2 regions of the Cytobacillus sp. FSL R7-0696 genome follow, and region 2 is predicted to be linked to the other one. Evidence: a T-box and tRNA genes for the amino acid it is inferred to sense, from the RefSeq annotation. Region 2 holds a T-box; the other holds one or more tRNA genes.
What was found. A T-box is a leader RNA that pairs with one kind of tRNA and senses whether it is charged. The one in region 2 lies ahead of ileS (isoleucine--tRNA ligase), so its partner is inferred to be a tRNA-Ile.

Region 1 (10,696 bases), 1.8 Mb from region 2:
GATGGACAACAGGTTGATATTCCTGTACCACCGTATTCTGTTTGAGTGATGGGGGGACGCAGGAGGATAGGGTAAGCGCACGATTGGATGTGCGTCTAAGCAGTTAGAGGGACCATGAGGCAAATCCCATGGTCATATACCTTGAGCTGTGATAGCGAGGGAAATTTAGTACCGAAGTTCTTGATTCCACACTGCCAAGAAAAGCCTCTAGCGAGGAATAAGGTGCCCGTACCGCAAACCGACACAGGTAGGCGAGGAGAGAATCCTAAGGTGAGCGAGAGAACTCTCGTTAAGGAACTCGGCAAAATGACCCCGTAACTTCGGGAGAAGGGGTGCTCATTAGGGTGTTAAAGCCTTGATGAGCCGCAGTGAATAGGCCCAGGCGACTGTTTAGCAAAAACACAGGTCTCTGCGAAGCCGCAAGGCGAAGTATAGGGGCTGACGCCTGCCCGGTGCTGGAAGGTTAAGAGGAGAGGTTAGCTCACGCGAAGCTTTGAATCGAAGCCCCAGTAAACGGCGGCCGTAACTATAACGGTCCTAAGGTAGCGAAATTCCTTGTCGGGTAAGTTCCGACCCGCACGAAAGGCGTAACGATCTGGGCACTGTCTCAACGAGAGACTCGGTGAAATTATAGTACCTGTGAAGATGCAGGTTACCCGCGACAGGACGGAAAGACCCCGTGGAGCTTTACTGTAGCCTGATATTGAATTTTGGTACAGCTTGTACAGGATAGGTAGGAGCCTTAGAAGCCGGAGCGCTAGCTTCGGTGGAGGCGTCGGTGGGATACTACCCTGGCTGTATTGAAATTCTAACCCACATCCCTTATCGGGATGGGAGACAGTGTCAGGTGGGCAGTTTGACTGGGGCGGTCGCCTCCTAAAGAGTAACGGAGGCGCCCAAAGGTTCCCTCAGAATGGTTGGAAATCATTCGTAGAGTGTAAAGGCACAAGGGAGCTTGACTGCGAGACCTACAAGTCGAGCAGGGACGAAAGTCGGGCTTAGTGATCCGGTGGTTCCGCATGGAAGGGCCATCGCTCAACGGATAAAAGCTACCCCGGGGATAACAGGCTTATCTCCCCCAAGAGTCCACATCGACGGGGAGGTTTGGCACCTCGATGTCGGCTCATCGCATCCTGGGGCTGTAGTCGGTCCCAAGGGTTGGGCTGTTCGCCCATTAAAGCGGTACGCGAGCTGGGTTCAGAACGTCGTGAGACAGTTCGGTCCCTATCCGTCGTGGGCGCAGGAAATTTGAGAGGAGCTGTCCTTAGTACGAGAGGACCGGGATGGACGCACCGCTGGTGTACCAGTTGTCTTGCCAAAGGCATCGCTGGGTAGCTATGTGCGGAAGGGATAAGTGCTGAAAGCATCTAAGCATGAAGCCCCCCTCGAGATGAGATTTCCCATAGCGCAAGCTAGTAAGATCCCTGAAAGATGATCAGGTTGATAGGTTAGAGGTGGAAGTGTGGCGACACATGCAGCTGACTAATACTAATCGATCGAGGACTTAACCAAAAACGAAAAGCGAAAGCGCCTTGCACAGGTGCGACAAGCATAAGGCAGATTTGACAGGAGGTTGTTCTTTAACCTCATGACAGATTTGACTTATGACCTCGAGCACCTAGGCGCTGTAGCTAGACAATACGAAATGCGGGCGGCTCCAAGCCGCCGCAGCTAGACAGCACTACTTATGTAGTACGTCAGCACGCATTCAGGCGATTACTCAAAATAATCTTCTTCAACATTACCTAGTTTTCAGAGAATGATTTAAAATTTCTCTTGAAATTTTCATAAAAGACGTTATAATAATAAATGTCTTTAAAAAGTCCGGTGGCGATAGCGAGAAGGTCACACCCGTTCCCATACCGAACACGGAAGTTAAGCTTCTCAGCGCCGATGGTAGTTAGGGGCTGTCCCCTTGTGAGAGTAGGACGTTGCCGGGCATACATATTGGAGGATTAGCTCAGCTGGGAGAGCATCTGCCTTACAAGCAGAGGGTCGGCGGTTCGATCCCGTCATCCTCCACCATTTTTTGTGTGTATTTGCCGGCCTAGCTCAATTGGTAGAGCAACTGACTTGTAATCAGTAGGTTGGGGGTTCAAGTCCTCTGGCCGGCACCACTCGTGCTTTGTACGAGCCATTAGCTCAGTTGGTAGAGCATCTGACTTTTAATCAGAGGGTCGAAGGTTCGAGTCCTTCATGGCTCACCATTTGATCATCTTAATATGCGGGTGTGGCGGAATTGGCAGACGCACCAGACTTAGGATCTGGCGCCGCAAGGCGTGGGGGTTCGACTCCCTTCACCCGCACCATTTTAAATATTTGCGGAAGTAGTTCAGTGGTAGAACATCACCTTGCCAAGGTGAGGGTCGCGGGTTCGAATCCCGTCTTCCGCTCCAATATGTGCCGGGGTGGCGGAACTGGCAGACGCACAGGACTTAAAATCCTGCGGTAGGTGACTACCGTACCGGTTCGATTCCGGTCCTCGGCACCATTCTTTTAAAATTAAGCGCCCGTAGCTCAATTGGATAGAGCGTTTGACTACGGATCAAAAGGTTAGGGGTTCGACTCCTCTCGGGCGCGTTATGTTTCGGGAAGTAGCTCAGCTTGGTAGAGCACTTGGTTTGGGACCAAGGGGTCGCAGGTTCGAATCCTGTCTTCCCGACCACTAGATATACATATTTATTTTAGGGGCCTTAGCTCAGCTGGGAGAGCGCCTGCTTTGCACGCAGGAGGTCAGCGGTTCGATCCCGCTAGGCTCCACCAATTAATTTTATACAATATATTCTATGGCGGTGTAGCTCAGCTGGCTAGAGCGTACGGTTCATACCCGTGAGGTCGGGGGTTCGATCCCCTCCGCCGCTACCATAGATAGAATGATGGACCTTTAGCTCAGCTGGTTAGAGCAGACGGCTCATAACCGTCCGGTCGTAGGTTCGAGTCCTACAAGGTCCACCATTATTCGGAGGAATACCCAAGTCTGGCTGAAGGGATCGGTCTTGAAAACCGACAGGGGTGTTAAAGCCCGCGGGGGTTCGAATCCCTCTTCCTCCGCCATTCATATTATTATCGCGGGGTGGAGCAGTCCGGTAGCTCGTCGGGCTCATAACCCGAAGGTCGCAGGTTCAAATCCTGCCCCCGCAATCTGGTCCGGTAGTTCAGTTGGTTAGAATGCCTGCCTGTCACGCAGGAGGTCGCGGGTTCGAGTCCCGTCCGGACCGCCATTTACATATTTATTATTTTGGCTCAGTAGCTCAGTCGGTAGAGCAAAGGACTGAAAATCCTTGTGTCGGCGGTTCGATTCCGTCCTGAGCCATTTTTTATGGCGGTTGTGGCGAAGTGGTTAACGCATCGGATTGTGGTTCCGACATTCGTGGGTTCGATTCCCATCAGCCGCCCCATTGCGGGTGTAGTTTAGTGGTAAAACCTCAGCCTTCCAAGCTGATGATGAGGGTTCGATTCCCTTCACCCGCTTAAATAGGGGCCTATAGCTCAGCTGGTTAGAGCGCACGCCTGATAAGCGTGAGGTCGATGGTTCGAGTCCATTTAGGCCCACCATTTATATTATTCCGCAGTAGCTCAGTGGTAGAGCATTCGGCTGTTAACCGAACGGTCGTAGGTTCGAATCCTACCTGCGGAGCCATATGGAGAAGTACTCAAGTGGCTGAAGAGGCGCCCCTGCTAAGGGTGTAGGTCGGGCAACCGGCGCGAGGGTTCAAATCCCTCCTTCTCCGCCAGTTGGCCCCTTGGTCAAGCGGTTAAGACACCGCCCTTTCACGGCGGTAACACGGGTTCGAATCCCGTAGGGGTCATAAAAAAGAAGCTGTCAACATAAGTTGACAGCTTCTTTTTTATGTGGCTAACACTTTTGGATGTTATATTATCTGTCATTAGATGTCAAAATAATTTGAAAATTAACAAGGGATTTTTATACTTAAGACGAATTAATTAAGAAAGAGTAATGTAATACAAGGAGTGGAATGAATTAGAATGAATACAACTGCATACCCCACTGAATTCGAAATGCACTTGTTTCATGAAGGAAGCTTATTTAAGGCATACGAACTGTTTGGATCACACCGTCATAAAGAAGGAGATAATTGGGTTACTTGCTTTACTATCTATGCTCCACATGCCTCCTCAATATCATTAGTTGGCTCTTTTAATCATTGGAATGGCGAAGGTTTTTCATTGGAAAAAGTAAATAATGAGGGGATATGGACAATTCAGCTAGATGGAGATTTAACAGGAGAAATTTATAAATATGCAATTAAGAACAAGGATGAACAAACTTTTTTAAAGGCTGATCCTTTTGCTTTTTGTTCAGAATTACGACCCAGAACTGCTTCGATTGTCTATTCTTTAGAAGATTACAAATGGAAGGACCAAGGCTGGCAAAAGGAAAAACAACAAAGGAAAGCATTTTCAGAACCTATGATGATATATGAGATGCATCTAGGTACATGGAAAAAGAGGAATGGCCTTTTATTGACATACAGTGAACTAGCAGAAGAAATCATTCCTTACGTAAAGGAGCATGGTTTTACACATATTGAATTGATGCCTATAATTGAACACCCTTATGATCGTTCATGGGGGTATCAAGGAACAGGCTATTATTCGGCTACGAGTAGATATGGTGAACCAAAAGATTTAATGTTTTTTATCGATCAATGCCATCAAAATAATATTGGTGTTATTTTAGATTGGGTACCAGGACATTTCTGTAAAGATCAACATGGGCTATATTGTTTAGATGGTGAATATGTTTATGAATACGAAACAGAAGCTGATAGGGAAAATTTTGTTTGGGGTACAGCTAATTTTAATTTAAGTAAAACAGAGGTTCATAGTTTCCTCATATCCAATGCTATTTTTTGGATGGAAAAATACCATGTCGATGGATTTAGAATTGATGCAGTATCAAATATTATTTTTTGGCCTAATAACGAGAAGAGGGAAAATCCATTTGGTATTCAATTTTTACAGAAATTAAATAAAGCTGTGTTTGCTTATGATCCCTCTATCTTGATGATGGCAGAGGATTCTACTGATTGGCCCCAAGTAACGGCTCCTGTTCACTATGGCGGATTAGGTTTCAGTTATAAATGGAATATGGGGTGGATGAATGATGTATTATCTTATATGGAGAAAGCCCCAGGTGAACGACAATACCACCATAATAAAATGACTTTTTCTTTAATGTATGCATACTCCGAAAATTTTCTCTTACCGTTATCACATGATGAGGTTGTCCATGGGAAGAAATCCCTGCTAGACAAGATGCCAGGAGATTATTGGCAAAAATTTGCCCAATATCGTTTGCTCTTAGGTTTTATGATGACACATCCAGGTAAAAAGCTGTTATTTATGGGGTTTGAGCTAGGACAATTTGCCGAGTGGAAAGATGAAGAACAGTTGGATTGGCACTTACTTCAGTATGAAATGCATGCAAAAACGAATCATTATGTGAAGAAGTTAATAAAGTTATATAAGAGATCTAAATCATTATATGAATGGGACCACAGATCAGAAGGTTTTGAGTGGATTGATGCTAATAACCATCAGCAATCCATTTTTTCATTTATTCGTAAAGGAGTAGAAGAAGAAGAAATATTAATTGTTGTATGTAACTTTTCCCCTCAAGTATATATGAATTTTCGAATGGGTGTTCCTAAAAATGGGAGTTATAGAGAAGTGTTTAATAGTGATAATCATGAATTTGGTGGCTCTCATTGTATTAATAAACGAGTATTAAATACAAAAAAACAATCCTACCATGGAAAACCATACAGCATCGAAATGACGATACCACCATTCGGTATTTCAGTTTTACGTCCTGTTAGAAAAAGAAAAAGGAGTGATGTTGTAAATGGCTAACAAGAAATGTGTAGCGATGCTGCTTGCTGGAGGTAAAGGAAGCCGCCTTAATTCTTTGACGAAGGAGCTTGCTAAACCAGCTGTCCCTTTTGGAGGTAAATACCGCATCATCGATTTTACACTTAGTAATTGTACAAATTCAGGTATCGATACAGTCGGTGTACTAACACAATATCAACCGCTAATACTCAATTCATATATTGGCATAGGAAGCGCATGGGATTTGGATAGAAGAAATGGCGGTGTGACAGTACTTCCCCCTTACAGTGAATCTTCTGAAGTCAAATGGTATACAGGTACGGCAAGTGCTATCTATCAAAATATCAATTATTTAGAGCAACATAACCCCGAATATGTATTAATTTTATCAGGTGACCATATTTACAAAATGAACTATGACTTAATGCTAGATTACCATATTAGTAAAGGAGCTGATGCGACAATCTCTGTTATAGAGGTCCCGTGGCATGAAACAAATCGTTTTGGTATTATGAATACTTCTTTAGATATGAGAATAGAAGATTTTGAAGAAAAACCTGAGCAAGCAAAGAATAATTTAGCATCAATGGGCATTTATATCTTTAAATGGTCAGTACTAAATGAGTTTTTACAAAAGGATAATCAAAATAAGGACTCAAGCCATGATTTTGGAAAAGATATTATTCCTGAGATGTTGAAGTTAAATAAGAAACTTTATGCCTATCCTTTTAATGGTTATTGGAAAGACGTCGGTACAGTTCAAAGTCTATGGGAAGCTAATATGGATTTATTAGATGAAAATTGTGAGTTAAATCTTTTTGATCAAGACTGGAGAATTTACTCAGTTAATCCTAACCATCCTCCACAATATATTTCTCCACAAGCAAAGGTCAAACAATCTTTAGTAAATGAAGGATGTACGATTGAAGGCGAGGTAATCAAATCAGTTCTCTTTCAAGGTGTAGCGATTGATAAAGGGTCTGTTATTAAAGAATCAGTAGTTATGCCAAATACAAGGATTGGTAAGAATGTCATATTAGAAAAGGTCATTGTCCCTTCAAATATAGTTATACCAGATGGGACAGTAATTAAAGAAAGAAAAGAAACAAGTGAAGCATTGTTAATCACGCCAGAAAGTATTTGTCATTTTGCATAAATGTAGAACCGTATGATTTTTACTGGGGGGATATTGATTGAATAATCGTTTATTAGGAGTCATTGATGCGACAACTTATCATAAGGGACTGGATGAGTTAACCCTTCATCGTTCTTTAGCTGCTGTTCCTTTTGCTGGAAGATATAGACTAATAGATTTTATTCTCTCTAATATGGTCAATTCAGGAATAGAGAGTGTGGCGATTTTTCCGAAATATCAATACCGATCTTTGATGGATCATCTAGGATCGGGGAAGAACTGGGATTTAGATAGAAAAAGAGATGGTCTTTTCTTCTTCCCATCACCGATGATTGATAGTTCAAATAGTGGGATTGGTTCATTTAATCATTTTGTTGCTAACATTGATTATTTTTATCGTAGTTCACAAGATTATGCATTAATTGCTAATTGCTATACCGTTTGTAATATTGATTTCTCACCAGTTTTACAGCGGCATATTCAATCTGGCTGTGATATTACGTCAATTCAACAGCTAAATCAACCTTTAGAGATGTATTTGGTCAAAAAAGATCTTCTAATAGATATGATTCAAACTCGCAGACAAACAGGTTATACATGCATAAGTGATATTATGGCTGATATCCATCAGCCTTACACAATTTGTCATTATGAATATAAGGGGGAGGCAGTAACTATCGATTCTGTCCAATCTTATTTTCAAGCGAGCATGGAACTACTAACCCCTGATGTCTGGAGAAATTTATTTTTAAGAGATTTTCCAATCTATACAAAAGTAAAAGATGAACCGCCAACAAGATATCTAAATGGTTGTGAAGTAAAGAATTCTATTGTGGCCAACGGTTGCCAAATAGAAGGAAAAGTAGAATATAGTATTATTGCTAGGGGTGTAAAAGTCGGTAAAAATACGATAGTAAGAAACTGTGTGATTATGCAGAAATGTGAGATTCAAGAGGGGTGTGTATTAGATTCTGTTATTTTAGATAAAGATGTGAAAGTAGAAGAAGGAACCTACTTAACAGGCACACAATCGGTCCCTTTTGTTGTTAAAAAAGGGTCAATTCAAGGAGCGTTGATGAATTCGTGAAAGTATTATTTGCCGTCTCAGAATGTGTCCCTTTTTTTAAATCAGGTGGATTAGCAGATGTCGCAGGTTCGTTACCGAAGGAATTAACGAAACAAGGGACGGAAGTAAGAATAATATTACCAAAGTATGGGAACATCCCTGCCTTATATAAGAATAAGACAAAAAAGATAGCCGAATTCGTAGTCGCTGTTGGCTGGCGCAATCAATATTGTGGAATTGAAGTGCTCGAGTTAAATGATATTACTTTTTATTTTGTAGATAATGAATACTATTTTAAGAGAGAAAAATTATATGGTTACGATGATGATGGTGAGCGATTTGCTTATTTTAATAGAGCTGTATTAGAAACACTGGCACAGCTCGACTATTATCCTGATATTATTCATTGCCATGATTGGCATACAGGCATGATTCCTTTTTTATTAAGAGTTCATTATCAAAAAAGAAGTGGGTATGAATTGATTAAAACAGTCTTTACGATTCATAATCTACACTTTCAAGGTGTCTTCCCTAAAGATGCCATTCATGATTTGTTTGGGTTGGGGTTTGAGTATTATCGTGAAGATCAATTAAAGTATTATGATTGTATTAATTTTATGAAAGGTGCCATAGTATCAGCTGATCAAATAACAACTGTAAGTCCTACGTATAGAGATGAGATTCTAACAGATTATTTTGGTGAGGGATTAAATGGTTTGTTACAGGAAAGAAATGACCATTTAATTGGGATATTGAATGGAATTGATGAAGACGTCTATCACCCAGAGAAAGATGCGACGATTTATCAAGCATTTCATTCAGAGCAATGGCTATTAAAGAAGGAAAACAAGGCATATTTACAAAAAATATTCGATTTAAAGATAGATCGGAATACCCCCATTGTGGCTATGATCACAAGGTTAACAAAACAAAAAGGTATGGACTTAATAGAGAGAGTATTCCATGAAATGATGCAAGAAAATGTGCAATTTATTCTTATTGGTACAGGCGATATAGTGTTTGAAGATTTCTTCAGAAAAATGGAAGCAAATTACGGGGAAAAATGTAAATGTTATATTGGGTTCAATGAAGAAGTAGCGCATCAAGTATATGCGGGTGCTGATCTATTTTTGATGCCGTCTAAGTTCGAGCCTTGTGGATTAGGTCAACTCATTGCGATGAAATATGGTGCCATTCCTATAGTAAGAGAAACAGGAGGGTTGAATGATACCGTACAGTCTTATAATGACCAGACAGGTGAGGGCTGGGGGTTCACTTTTAAAAATTTTAACGCACATGATATGCTCTATACTTATCGTCGAGCACTAGCATATTATCGGAATCAACCACTGTGGAGTCAATTAGTTATAACTGCTATGGAAAAAGATTATAGTTGGGCACAATCCGCTTTTAAATATAATCAATTATATTCAGATGTGATCTCTAGGAGTGAGAGCCATGTTTTCTAATACAGAAGAATTTAAAGAGGCATTTTTAAAGAAGCTAGAGATGACATGCGGAAAAAGCTTTGCTGATAGCACAGAAAAAGATCATTACTATACATTGGGCTTATTAATACGTGAGTATGTAAGTACGGAATGGATTAATACCAATGAGCGTTACAGGATAGACCAAGTAAAGCAGGTTTATTATTTGTCGATAGAGTTTTTATTAGGTCGACTACTTCGAAACAACTTATTAAATTTAGGGATAGAGCAAGTGGTGTCTGCTGGGTTGCAAGATTTAGGTATCGAATTAAGCTCTTTAGAGGAAGTAGAATCAGATGCAGGATTAGGTAATGGAGGTTTAGGTCGATTAGCAGCCTGTTTCCTTGACTCATTAGCTTCTCTTAATTTGCCTGGCCATGGTTGTGGGATTAGATACAAGCACGGGTTATTCGAACAAAAAGTGGTTGATGGATATCAAGTAGAACTACCCGATCAATGGTTAAGAAATGGTCATGTCTGGGAGGTGAGAAAGGCAGATTTATCAGTTGAAATTCCGTTTTGGGGAGAAGTAGATATACGTGAAGAAAATGGCAGACAAGTGTTTCAACATATCCATGCTGAAAGAGTGACTGCAGTACCATATGATATGCCAGTCGTCGGGTATCATACTGAAACGATTAATACACTTAGGTTATGGAGTGCAGAGCCAGTCCGTTATCCAACCAATCAAGATGTATTAAAATATAAAAAAGAGACTGAAGCAATATCTGAGTTTTTATATCCTGATGATACGCAAGATGAAGGCAAGATACTGAGGTTAAAACAACAATATTTTTTAGTTCGTGCAAGTCTTCAGTCGATCATACGCTCATTTAAACGACAGCATAAGGATATGAAGGAATTCCATCAATATATTAGTATTCATATTAATGATACGCATCCAGTATTAGCGATTCCAGAATTAATGAGGATATTAATTGATGAAGAAAATCTTGGTTGGGATGATGCCTGGGAAGTAACTACACAAACAATTTCTTACACTAATCATACGACCTTATCTGAAGCACTAGAAAAATGGCCAGTTCGTATTTTCCAACCGTTATTACCAAGAATGTATATGATTGTAAATGAGATCAATGAACGGTTCTGTGCAAAGCTTTGGGAAAAGTATCCTGGCAAATGGCAGCATAT
Region 2 (10,696 bases):
GTTCCTTACGTGATATCGCCTATAAAGCCTTGCAGGTAAGAGAACGCCTAATGAGTAAAACTTCAAAAGAACCAACAGCTGAAGAGATTGCGAAAGAATTGGATATTCCGCATGAAGAAATTGTTTTCGCCCTTGATGCAATACAAGATCCTGTATCACTTTTTGAGCCTATTTATAATGACGGCGGCGACCCAATCTTTGTAATGGATCAACTCAGTGATGAAAAGAATAAGGATATTCAATGGGTAGAAGAGCTTGCACTGAAAGAAGGCATGAGACGCCTGAATGATCGAGAAAAAATGATATTACGCAAAAGGTTTTTTCAAGGAAAAACACAAATGGAAGTTGCTGAAGAAATTGGTATTTCTCAGGCTCAGGTCTCACGCTTAGAAAAAGCAGCTATTAAACAAATGAATAAAAATATTCAAAGCTAATATGCCAGGAGAGTTTGACACAAATGTGTTAAGCTCTTTTTTATTTGTATGGATGTGAGTGCTATTCCAAAAAAGATTCTTCCGTGAGAGCTTGCCTAACATGAGGGGAAATGTAAGAAATCTCATAGAAAATATACACAAATAGGTAAAACTGGATATAATATTTGATTTACATTAACGGACAAAAGCAGAAGAACTATTTCGCAAAAAAGTAGGATACACCTACAATACATGCTTGCTTGACAAATATTATAAGTAAACATCTTGAGATCCACTTAGTCTCAAATCACACCAAATTTGAACTCGGTATTTTTAATCTTTCTCAACATATATTGTAATAAAAGGAGGCGTTTAAGATGATGAGGATCTCAAATTTTCAAATGAAAGATGTTATTAATGTTGCTGATGGTAAGAAGTTAGGATTTATTAGTGATATTGATATCGATGTAGAAACTGGGAAAATAGACTGTATTTTCATTAGTCAACAAAACAAGATGCTTCCTTTTTTTAATAAGCTGGAGGATATTGTGATTGAATGGGGCGATATCTTAAAGATTGGGGAGGACGTGATCCTTGTCCGTTTTCCTCATCAATATCAATTAAATGAACCAAAAGAAGAATATAGCAATCGATAGTTATAGCTGTAAACCTTAATCGCAATATGGTAAACTAAAGAAAAAAATGGGGAAAGTGTATGGAGCCATTTCAATTAACGAATGAAAAATATTTGATCATAAAACATTGGTTTGAAAAATATGGACTTACCTGCGGGTTTACAACTAAAAATGATGGGTATAGTGACAAAGTTTACACATCGCAAAACTTTGGCTTTCATGTAGGTGACCAACAAGTGCATGTTATACAAAATCGAATAGCATTAGCACAAGAATTACAATTTCCATTAGAGAATTGGGTGGGAGCAGAACAAACTCATGGTGTTCATATTGAATATGTTCAAACTAAAGATAGAGGTAAAGGCGCAAAAGAGTATGATACAGCATTTGCTGCTACAGACGCCTTGTTTACAGATGAAAAAGATTTATTATTAACCATGTGTTACGCTGACTGTATTCCACTATATTTCTTTCATCCAAAGAGTCAGCATATGGCTGTTGCTCATGCAGGATGGAAAGGGACGGTCTTTGAAATCGCTAAAAGTGCGATTGCTGCCTTCCGTGAAAAAGGAATTCACCCACAAGAGGTCGAAGTTGTTATAGGCCCGGGCATATGTCGCTCTTGTTATATTGTAGATAATCATGTTATTAACAAGGTGAACGATTGCCTAGGAGAAATAGCTCCTAGTGTTTATAATGAAATAGCTAAAGGTCAATATCAATTAGATTTAAAACGATGTAATCAGCTCTTATTGCAGAAATACGGTGTTTTACAAGATAATATTCATACTACTGAATATTGTACAAGCTGTCATGAATCCTTGTTTTTTTCACACCGAAGAGATGACGGAAAAACGGGTAGAATGATGAGCTTTATTGGTTTGCGTGAGGAGGAATAGCATCTTGAATGTACAAACAAACCTAGAGAATATACAGGAAAATATACAAGCTGTTTGTGAGAAAGTTAATCGTTCTAGTGATGAAGTGAAAATTATCGCTGTGACAAAATATGTATCAACAGAAAGAGCGCAGGAGGCAATTGCCGCGGGGGTTAATAACCTTGGAGAAAATCGTGATGAAGGCCTATTAGAAAAACAAGCTGTCATTAAAAATGGGGCTGTTTGGCATTATATCGGAAGCTTACAATCTAGAAAAGTAAAAAATATCATCAATAAAGTGGATTATATCCATTCATTAGATCGTATGTCTCTGGCAAAAGAGATTGAAAAGCGAGCGAATAAACCAATTAAATGCTTTATACAAGTTAATGTGTCTGGAGAAGATTCGAAGCAAGGATTATCCAAAGAAGAAATCATTCCTTTTGTTAAAGCACTGTCAGATTTTAAACAAATAGAAGTAGTTGGTCTAATGACAATGGCACCACTTACAAGTGATGAGACAGTATTAAGAAATTGTTTTCGAAATTTGAAGTTGCTTCAGCAAGAAGTATTATCCCTTCAATTATCTCATGCACCGTGTAAAGAATTATCAATGGGGATGTCCAATGATTATCAAATTGCTATTGAAGAAGGGGCAACAATGGTCCGTATAGGAACGGCTTTAGTTGGAAAAGAAAAGTAAGGAGGCTAGGTGCAGATGAGTATAAAATCAAAGTTTAAATCATATTTCTTTTTAGAAGACGAAGAAGACAACTATGAGACAAGAGAAGATGATTACGCTAATAGTAGGGATCGTAAAGAAGAGCAAGAAACAACCTCTGTGCGGGCTTCTCAAAGGCAGCATGCTGCAACAAAACAAAATGTCGTAAGTTTACAATCCGTCCAAGGACAAGGCGGTCAGCAAAAATCATCAAAAGTTGTCCTTGTGGAGCCGCGCGTCTATGCTGAAGCTCAAGAAATTGCTGATCAATTGAAGAATAGAAAAGCTGTTGTGGTTAATCTTCAAAGAATTGATAAAAGCCAGGCAAAGCGCATTGTTGATTTTTTAAGTGGAACTGTGTATGCCATTGGTGGAGATATACAAAAAATTGGAATGGACATCTTTTTATGTACACCTGAAAATGTCGAAGTATCTGGGAATATTTCACAAATGATTCAGGAACAGGAAGAAGAAAACTCGAGGTGGTAAATTAAATATGGCAACTTTATTTTCGATTATTATAACAGCCGTGGAGATTTATTCATGGGCATTGATTATATACATACTCATGTCATGGTTTCCGAATGCAAGAGAATCTAGTATTGGGCAAATTTTAACAAAAATTTGTGAACCCTTTCTTGAACCATTTAGACGTGTCATTCCGCCAATTGGTGGGATGTTAGATATTTCGCCGATTGTAGCTATATTAGTATTAAATTTAGCTACATCCGGCATTAGACAAATATTTTTTTGGATGATGTAGAAAATACGAGCTAATGCTTAGCTCGTATTTTGTTTTTTCAATGACTATTCATCGGGATTCTAAGACAATTGTAAAACAAATAAAAAATAAATGTTATACTATTATACAATTGTTAAACATAGTTAGGCTTTTCTTGCCTAACCAGTTTTAAAGGAGTAAGCAAATGTCAAATCTATATCAACATTTTCGTACGGAAGAGAGAGAGTTTATTGATCAAGTGTTAAGTTGGCGACAAACGGTTGAACAAACGTATGCGCCTAAGCTTACAGATTTTCTCGATCCAAGGGAACAAGATATTTTACACACCATCATTGGTTCTCAAAGTGATGTGCGCGTACAATTTGACGGTGGACATAGAAACGCTGAAAGAAAACGCGCGCTTATTTTTCCAGATTATTTTATACCGGAAATGGACGATTTTCGCTTAGAATTATACCAAGTAAATTATCCGCATAAATTCGTATTAATCGAGCATCCTCAAGTACTTGGAAGCTTGATGTCACTCGGATTGAAAAGAAGTAAATTTGGAGATATTTTGTTTGAAGGTCATACGATACAAGTAATTGTCTCTAAGGAAGTATCCTCTTATATTTCTATGCAATTAGAATCTGTTGGGAAAGCTTCTGTTCAACTTGAAGAAAAGCCATTTGCATCTGTTATCGATGCAAAAGAGCAGTGGCAAGAAAAAGTTTTTACAATGTCATCCTTAAGACTTGATACGCTGATTGCATCGATTTATAATTTTTCTAGACAAAAGGCGCAACAACTCATTTCTGCAAAAAAAGTAAAAGTAAATTGGGCAATGAAAGAAAATGTAGCATTCGATTGCCGTGAGAGTGATACAATTTCAGTAAGAGGCTATGGGCGCTGTAAGGTTATTGCGATAGAGGGAAAAACCAAGAAAGAAAAATGGAAAGTAGTTGTCGGTATACAAAAATAATCTTTTTTAGCTATAATGATTATAGTGTGTTACCGATATAAAATTGAAAGTGTATCGAATTTTATGCAGGAATCTGCAAGAAACTGTCGAATTACATGTTAACAAATGTACATAATTTGACCAACTGATCTAGGAGGTGGCCTTATGCCATTAACACCATTAGATATTCATAACAAAGAGTTCAGCAAAGGTTTTCGTGGATATGATGAAGATGAAGTAAATGAGTTTTTAGATCAAGTGATTAAAGACTATGAAATCATTATTCGTGAGAAGAAGGAATTAGAAGAGCGTTTAAACGACTTAAATGAAAGAGTCGGACATTTTAATACGATTGAAGAGACGTTAAATAAGTCGATTGTTGTTGCGCAAGAAGCTGGGGAAGAAGTGAAGCGAAACGCACAGAAAGAGGCAAAGTTAATTATTCGGGAAGCGGAGAAAAACGCCGATAGGATTGTGAATGAATCATTATCTAAAGCAAGGAAGATTGCGCTAGATATAGAAGATTTGAAAAAGCAATCGAAAGTATTTAGAAATCGTTTTAAAATGTTAATTGAAGCCCAATTAGATATGCTGCAGAATGATGACTGGGACCACTTAATGGAGTATGAGCTAGATACAACAGAATTAAAGTCTACAAAAGAAGAAGAATCTAGAGTATAAGATACTTTTATCTTTTAGATAAACGACGACTTGACGAAGTTGTATCCTATCGCATATAATCTAGAAAAAACATGATAAAACGATGACAGGGATAGTAGCATTCTATCTTACTTAAAAGAGTGGATTTCCACTTCAGCGATTCAGGGTAGGTGAAAGCCTGATATTAAGAAGAAGAATTTGAACATCACCCTTGAGTTCCTTACTTGAGCTAAAAAGTTAGAGTAAGGCGTAGACGTTCACGTTACGAATTGATTTTTGAGCGGATAGGAATTTCTCTATCTACAAGGGTGGTACCGCGGGAATATATAACCTCTCGTCCCTTTTTTGGGATGAGGGGTTTTTTGTGTTTTTTCCGCGTACCTTATGTATGAACGCTACTTTGGTCATAATGTTATGTAGTATGTTGAGGAGGAAATGAGCTATGGATTACAAAGATACTTTATTAATGCCTAAAACAGATTTCCCAATGAGAGGAAATTTGCCAAAAAGAGAACCTGAAATGCAAACAGAATGGAATGAACAAGATATTTATGCAAAAGTGCTTGAGCGCACAAAAAATCAACCTTTGTTTGTTCTGCATGACGGACCTCCTTATGCGAATGGCGATCTTCATATCGGACATGCGTTAAATAAAATTTTAAAAGACTTTATTAACCGCTATAAATCAATGAGTGGTTACCATGCACCATATGTTCCTGGTTGGGATACGCATGGATTACCCATTGAACAAGCATTAACGAATAAAGGTGTAAAACGTAAAGAAATGACGGTAGCAGAATTCCGTAAGCTTTGTGAAGAATATGCGTACGGTCAAATCGAAAATCAACGTGAACAATTCATGCGATTAGGTGTTCGTGGAGATTGGGAAAATCCCTATATTACATTAAAACCTGCCTATGAGGCCCAACAAATTAAAGTTTTTGGTGAGATGGCGAAGAAAGGTTATATCTATAAAGGGAAGAAACCTGTTTACTGGTCACCATCATCTGAGTCTGCATTAGCTGAAGCTGAGATTGAATATAAAGATAAGCAATCCGCTTCCATTTATGTAGGATTCAAAGTGAAAGATGGCAAAGATGTTTTAACTGATGACGTACGTATTATTATTTGGACAACCACTCCTTGGACAATGCCAGCTAACTTAGGTATTTCTGTCCACCCGAAACTAAAATATGTTGTCGTTGAAGTGGATAACGAAAAATATTTAGTAGCTGAAGACCTGCTAGCGACAGTGTCAGAAGAGATTGGCTGGGAAAATCCTAAGGTCGTTCAAACCATTCAAGGTAGTGACTTAGAATATGTGACTGCTGAACATCCATTATATGGCCGTGATTCACTTGTTATGCTTGGTGACCATGTAACTACAGACGCTGGTACTGGTTGTGTTCATACGGCTCCAGGACATGGTGAAGACGACTTTTACATCGGAAGTAAATATGGCTTAGATGTATTATGTCCAGTAGATGATAAAGGTGTAATGACAGAAGAAGCACCTGGCTTTGAAGGTCTTTTCTATGATAAGGCGAATAAACCAATCACTGAAAAATTAGAAGAAGTCGGCGCGTTATTGAAGCTTTCTTTTATCAAGCATTCTTATCCACATGATTGGCGCACAAAAAAACCAGTTATTTTCCGTGCAACGGCTCAATGGTTTGCTTCAATTAAAGATTTTAGACAGGAATTATTGCAAGCAATTAATGATACAACATTTACACCAGCATGGGGCGAAACAAGGCTTTATAATATGGTTCGTGATCGTGGCGATTGGTGTATTTCTAGACAGCGCGCATGGGGTGTGCCAATTCCTGTCTTCTATGCAGAAAATGGAGAAGAGATTATTACAGACGAAACCATTAATCATGTATCCAACCTATTTAGAGAGCACGGTTCTAATGTGTGGTTTGAAAAAGAGGCAAAGGAATTATTGCCTGAAGGATTTACTCATCCAGGTAGCCCAAATGGTGTATTTACAAAAGAAACTGATATTATGGATGTGTGGTTTGATTCAGGTTCTTCGCATCAAGCAGTATTGCTAGAACGAGAAGATTTACAAAGACCAGCAGACCTTTATCTAGAAGGGTCTGACCAATATAGAGGTTGGTTTAACTCATCATTATCAACAGGTGTCGCTGTAACTGGTAAGGCGCCATATAAAGGCATCTTAAGTCACGGCTTTGTTTTAGATGGTGAAGGGAGAAAAATGAGTAAGTCAATTGGTAATGTCATTGTACCTTCAAAAGTGATGAACCAATTAGGTGCAGATATTTTAAGACTTTGGGTTGCATCAGTTGATTACCAAGCAGATGTAAGAGTATCTGATCCAATCTTAAAACAAGTAGCAGAAGTTTACCGTAAAATTAGAAACACTTTCCGCTTCTTATTAGGAAACTTAGCTGATTTTGATCCAGCAGTACATCGCGTTTCTTATGATGATTTACGTGAAGTCGATCAGTTTATGTTAGTGAAGTTAAATAAACTAATCGAAACATCGCTTCAATCATATGAGAACTATGAATTTGCAGGTATTTACCATGCTGTGAATAATTTCTGCACATTAGACTTAAGTTCGTTCTATTTAGACTTTGCGAAAGATGTGTTGTACATTGAAGCGCAAGATCAACATGATCGTCGTGCGATTCAAACAGTGCTTTATGATAGCTTAGTTGCCCTTACTAAGCTTGTATCACCGATTCTTTCTCATACAGCTGATGAAGTGTGGCGTCACATTCCAAGCGTGGAAGAGATGAGTGTTCAATTGACAGATATGCCGTCAGTAGAAACTTTTGCCAATGCGGAAGAATTAACGGCAAAATGGACAGCATTCATGAAACTAAGAAATCATGTCCTAAAAGCTCTAGAAGAAGCACGAAATGAAAAAGTAATCGGTAAATCATTGACAGCAAAAGTAACGTTGTATGTCGATAACGAAACCAATTCATTACTTGATTCTATTTCAGAGAGCCTACCACAACTCTTTATCGTTTCTGCATTTGAAGTGGCAGGCAGCTTAGAACAAGCACCAAATGAAGCACATAAATTTGACAATGTAGCAATCCTAGTTTCCAAAGCTGAAGGCGAAACATGTGAACGTTGTTGGACTGTCACACCAGAAGTTGGGGAAGTAGATGAATTTTCAACACTCTGCCCACGTTGTGCTACTGTCGTGAAAGAAAACTATAGCCATTTGAGCTAAGTGGTACTAGGTTAAAACGAACTACCCTAATTTTGGCCCGGACGAACCGTTCGGGTCTTTTTCTAATTATATAAGAAGAATGAATGAAGATAGAAAATGAAGTAAAGCTAAATGACTTTTGCCTTATTTATAATAAAAGCGACTGTAACAAAATGCATCAGATGAAGAAAATGTTAGCCAATATTTTAGTGCATCATTTTTATTATGTCTCGGCTTTTCACACTTTCCATTTCTTTAATCCTTCTTGATTATGAGTAAAAACTAATAAAATTTTCCTCAACCTGCAAAACTTGTTCACCTTGTAAAATCTTTAGAGGCGTTCAAAATTAGCCAGTTGCTCATAATAACTTTATGAACAATCTTGTAGGATGAAGGGGGATTTTTTTGAACAATCAACCACATGTTATTCCACTAATTGAAGAGCTTCGTAATACGAGACAAGAGTTACTTGAGAGGTTAATGCAAAGTAATCTTCACCCCTTTATAAATGAAATGATATTAGATGAATTATATGATGTTGAAAAGGCGATTGAGAAGTATGAAAATGGCCAATTCGGCACATGTGAAATTTCTGGTGAGTTTTTGCCAGAAGATTTATTAACATTAATCCCTACGTTAAAAACAATGGACGATTGTCAGTCTCTTAAAAGGTTCTATCGTAAAGCCCTTTATGATTAAAACGATCGCTTAAAGAGCAAAGCTACCGTTTTTTATGGGTTTATGCTAAAATGCAAAGGTATACAAATGAATATTGGAGGTTGCCTTTGTGTTTTTCTACATAATCGCTTTATTGATTATTGCTTTTGATCAATGGACTAAATGGTTAATTGTCAAGAATTTTACGCTTGGTGAAAGTATTACTGTCATTGAAGATTTTCTGTATATTACTTCCCATCGGAACACAGGTGCAGCCTGGGGAATATTAGAAGGTCAAATGTGGTTCTTTTATTTGATTACTGTTATTGTCATCATCGGAATCATTTATTATATGCAAACACATGCGAAGGGAAAATGGCTTCTTCAGCTCTCATTAGCACTTATATTAGGTGGTGCAATTGGAAACTTTATTGATCGTCTTTGGCGAAAAGAAGTGGTTGATTTTATTCATACTTTCCCGTTCGGATATAACTTCCCGATATTTAATGTTGCGGACTCCTCTCTATGTGTAGGTGTCGTGTTGTTATTAATACAGATGATACGAGAGGAAAGAGAAGTGAAAAAGGAGAAAGCAAATGAGCAAAGTGGAACATAATGTCACCGATAATCAAGCGGGTGATCGAATTGATAAGGTGCTGGCTAATCTGAATGCAGAATGGTCAAGAACACAAGTACAAGAATGGATAAAAGCAGGACATGTGCTTGTCAATGGTAATAAAGTGAAAACAAATTATAAAGTAGTAAATGAAGACCATCTTGATATTATTATTCCTGATCCAGAGCCATTAGATGTAGTTGCTGAGGATATGGACTTGGATATTTACTATGAAGATAGTGATGTTTTAGTTGTCAATAAACCGAGGGGAATGGTTGTACACCCTGCGGCTGGGCATGGAACAGGTACATTGGTAAACGGTTTATTAGCACATTGTAAAGACTTATCAGGTATAAATGGGGTTATGAGACCAGGTATTGTCCATCGCATTGATAAGGACACTTCCGGCCTTCTGATGGTTGCTAAAAATGATCTTGCCCATGAGAAGTTAGTAGATCAACTTGTTAATAAGACGGTGACGAGAAAATATAAAGCGATTGTTCACGGCGTTGTCAATCATGATCATGGCACAATTGATGCCCCAATTGGGAGAGATACGAAAGATCGTCAAAGTATGACGGTGGTTGATAGTGGCAAACATGCTGTAACGCATTTTAATGTTATCGACCGTTTTAAAGATTTTACTTTGATAGAATGTCAGCTCGAAACGGGAAGAACGCATCAAATACGTGTTCATATGAAATATATTGGCTTTCCATTAGCTGGTGATCCGAAATATGGGCCGCGAAAAACGGTTGAATTCGGTGGACAAGTGCTTCATGCAGGTGTGTTAGGGTTTAATCATCCAAGAACAGGTGAGTACCTTGAATTTACTGCACCATTGCCAACGGATTTTAAACAGCTAATTGCTATGTTGGAAAAATAATAGTTGACATATAAGTTGAAGTGTTATAAGATGAATTCAGTTAAATAAGTCCTTTAAGAACAGTCCCGTGAGGCTGGGAAGGAAACGGTATGAACATACGGTTGTTGTATGTTTAAATAAAGTACAATCGTTTACCCTCTCGTCCTTAGGTGAGAGGGTTTTTTAGTATAAAATGAGGTGAAAAAGATGTCACAAAAAGCCATTGTACTGGACGAACAAGCGATAAGAAGAGCACTAACAAGAATAGCTCATGAAATGATTGAAAAGAATAAGGGCATAGAGGATTGTGTACTTATTGGAATAAAGACAAGAGGAATTTATATTGCTAATCGCTTAGCAAAGCGAATAGAAGAAA

Region 1: it has a tRNA-Ile gene. The T-box ahead of ileS (isoleucine--tRNA ligase) is inferred to sense a tRNA for this amino acid. The anticodon was not compared.

What each region holds. Positions count from the first base shown of each region.
Region 1 is NZ_JBBOWA010000001.1:2,768,978-2,779,673, forward strand. It holds rRNA gene MKX29_RS14410 (23S ribosomal RNA) at 1-1,512, shown strand, start outside; rRNA gene rrf (5S ribosomal RNA) at 1,824-1,940, shown strand; tRNA gene MKX29_RS14420 (tRNA-Val) at 1,950-2,025, shown strand; tRNA gene MKX29_RS14425 (tRNA-Thr) at 2,042-2,117, shown strand; tRNA gene MKX29_RS14430 (tRNA-Lys) at 2,132-2,207, shown strand; tRNA gene MKX29_RS14435 (tRNA-Leu) at 2,225-2,309, shown strand; tRNA gene MKX29_RS14440 (tRNA-Gly) at 2,322-2,396, shown strand; tRNA gene MKX29_RS14445 (tRNA-Leu) at 2,403-2,491, shown strand; tRNA gene MKX29_RS14450 (tRNA-Arg) at 2,507-2,580, shown strand; tRNA gene MKX29_RS14455 (tRNA-Pro) at 2,589-2,665, shown strand; tRNA gene MKX29_RS14460 (tRNA-Ala) at 2,688-2,763, shown strand; tRNA gene MKX29_RS14465 (tRNA-Met) at 2,789-2,865, shown strand; tRNA gene MKX29_RS14470 (tRNA-Ile) at 2,879-2,955, shown strand; tRNA gene MKX29_RS14475 (tRNA-Ser) at 2,962-3,054, shown strand; tRNA gene MKX29_RS14480 (tRNA-Met) at 3,068-3,141, shown strand; tRNA gene MKX29_RS14485 (tRNA-Asp) at 3,145-3,221, shown strand; tRNA gene MKX29_RS14490 (tRNA-Phe) at 3,241-3,313, shown strand; tRNA gene MKX29_RS14495 (tRNA-His) at 3,323-3,398, shown strand; tRNA gene MKX29_RS14500 (tRNA-Gly) at 3,401-3,471, shown strand; tRNA gene MKX29_RS14505 (tRNA-Ile) at 3,479-3,555, shown strand; tRNA gene MKX29_RS14510 (tRNA-Asn) at 3,566-3,640, shown strand; tRNA gene MKX29_RS14515 (tRNA-Ser) at 3,644-3,734, shown strand; tRNA gene MKX29_RS14520 (tRNA-Glu) at 3,738-3,809, shown strand; gene glgB (1,4-alpha-glucan branching enzyme) at 3,988-5,877, shown strand; gene MKX29_RS14530 (glucose-1-phosphate adenylyltransferase) at 5,870-7,012, shown strand; gene MKX29_RS14535 (sugar phosphate nucleotidyltransferase) at 7,050-8,078, shown strand; gene glgA (glycogen synthase GlgA) at 8,075-9,526, shown strand; gene MKX29_RS14545 (glycogen/starch/alpha-glucan phosphorylase) at 9,516-10,696, shown strand, end outside.
Region 2 is NZ_JBBOWA010000001.1:4,522,011-4,532,706, reverse strand. It holds gene sigG (RNA polymerase sporulation sigma factor SigG) at 1-434, shown strand, start outside; gene MKX29_RS23020 (YlmC/YmxH family sporulation protein) at 791-1,069, shown strand; gene pgeF (peptidoglycan editing factor PgeF) at 1,129-1,947, shown strand; gene MKX29_RS23010 (YggS family pyridoxal phosphate-dependent enzyme) at 1,952-2,629, shown strand; gene MKX29_RS23005 (cell division protein SepF) at 2,645-3,136, shown strand; gene MKX29_RS23000 (YggT family protein) at 3,144-3,410, shown strand; gene MKX29_RS22995 (YlmH family RNA-binding protein) at 3,574-4,350, shown strand; gene MKX29_RS22990 (DivIVA domain-containing protein) at 4,495-5,010, shown strand; T-box leader at 5,084-5,334, shown strand; gene ileS (isoleucine--tRNA ligase) at 5,432-8,203, shown strand; gene MKX29_RS22980 (hypothetical protein) at 8,588-8,881, shown strand; gene lspA (signal peptidase II) at 8,970-9,455, shown strand; gene MKX29_RS22970 (RluA family pseudouridine synthase) at 9,436-10,341, shown strand; gene pyrR (bifunctional pyr operon transcriptional regulator/uracil phosphoribosyltransferase PyrR) at 10,528-10,696, shown strand, end outside.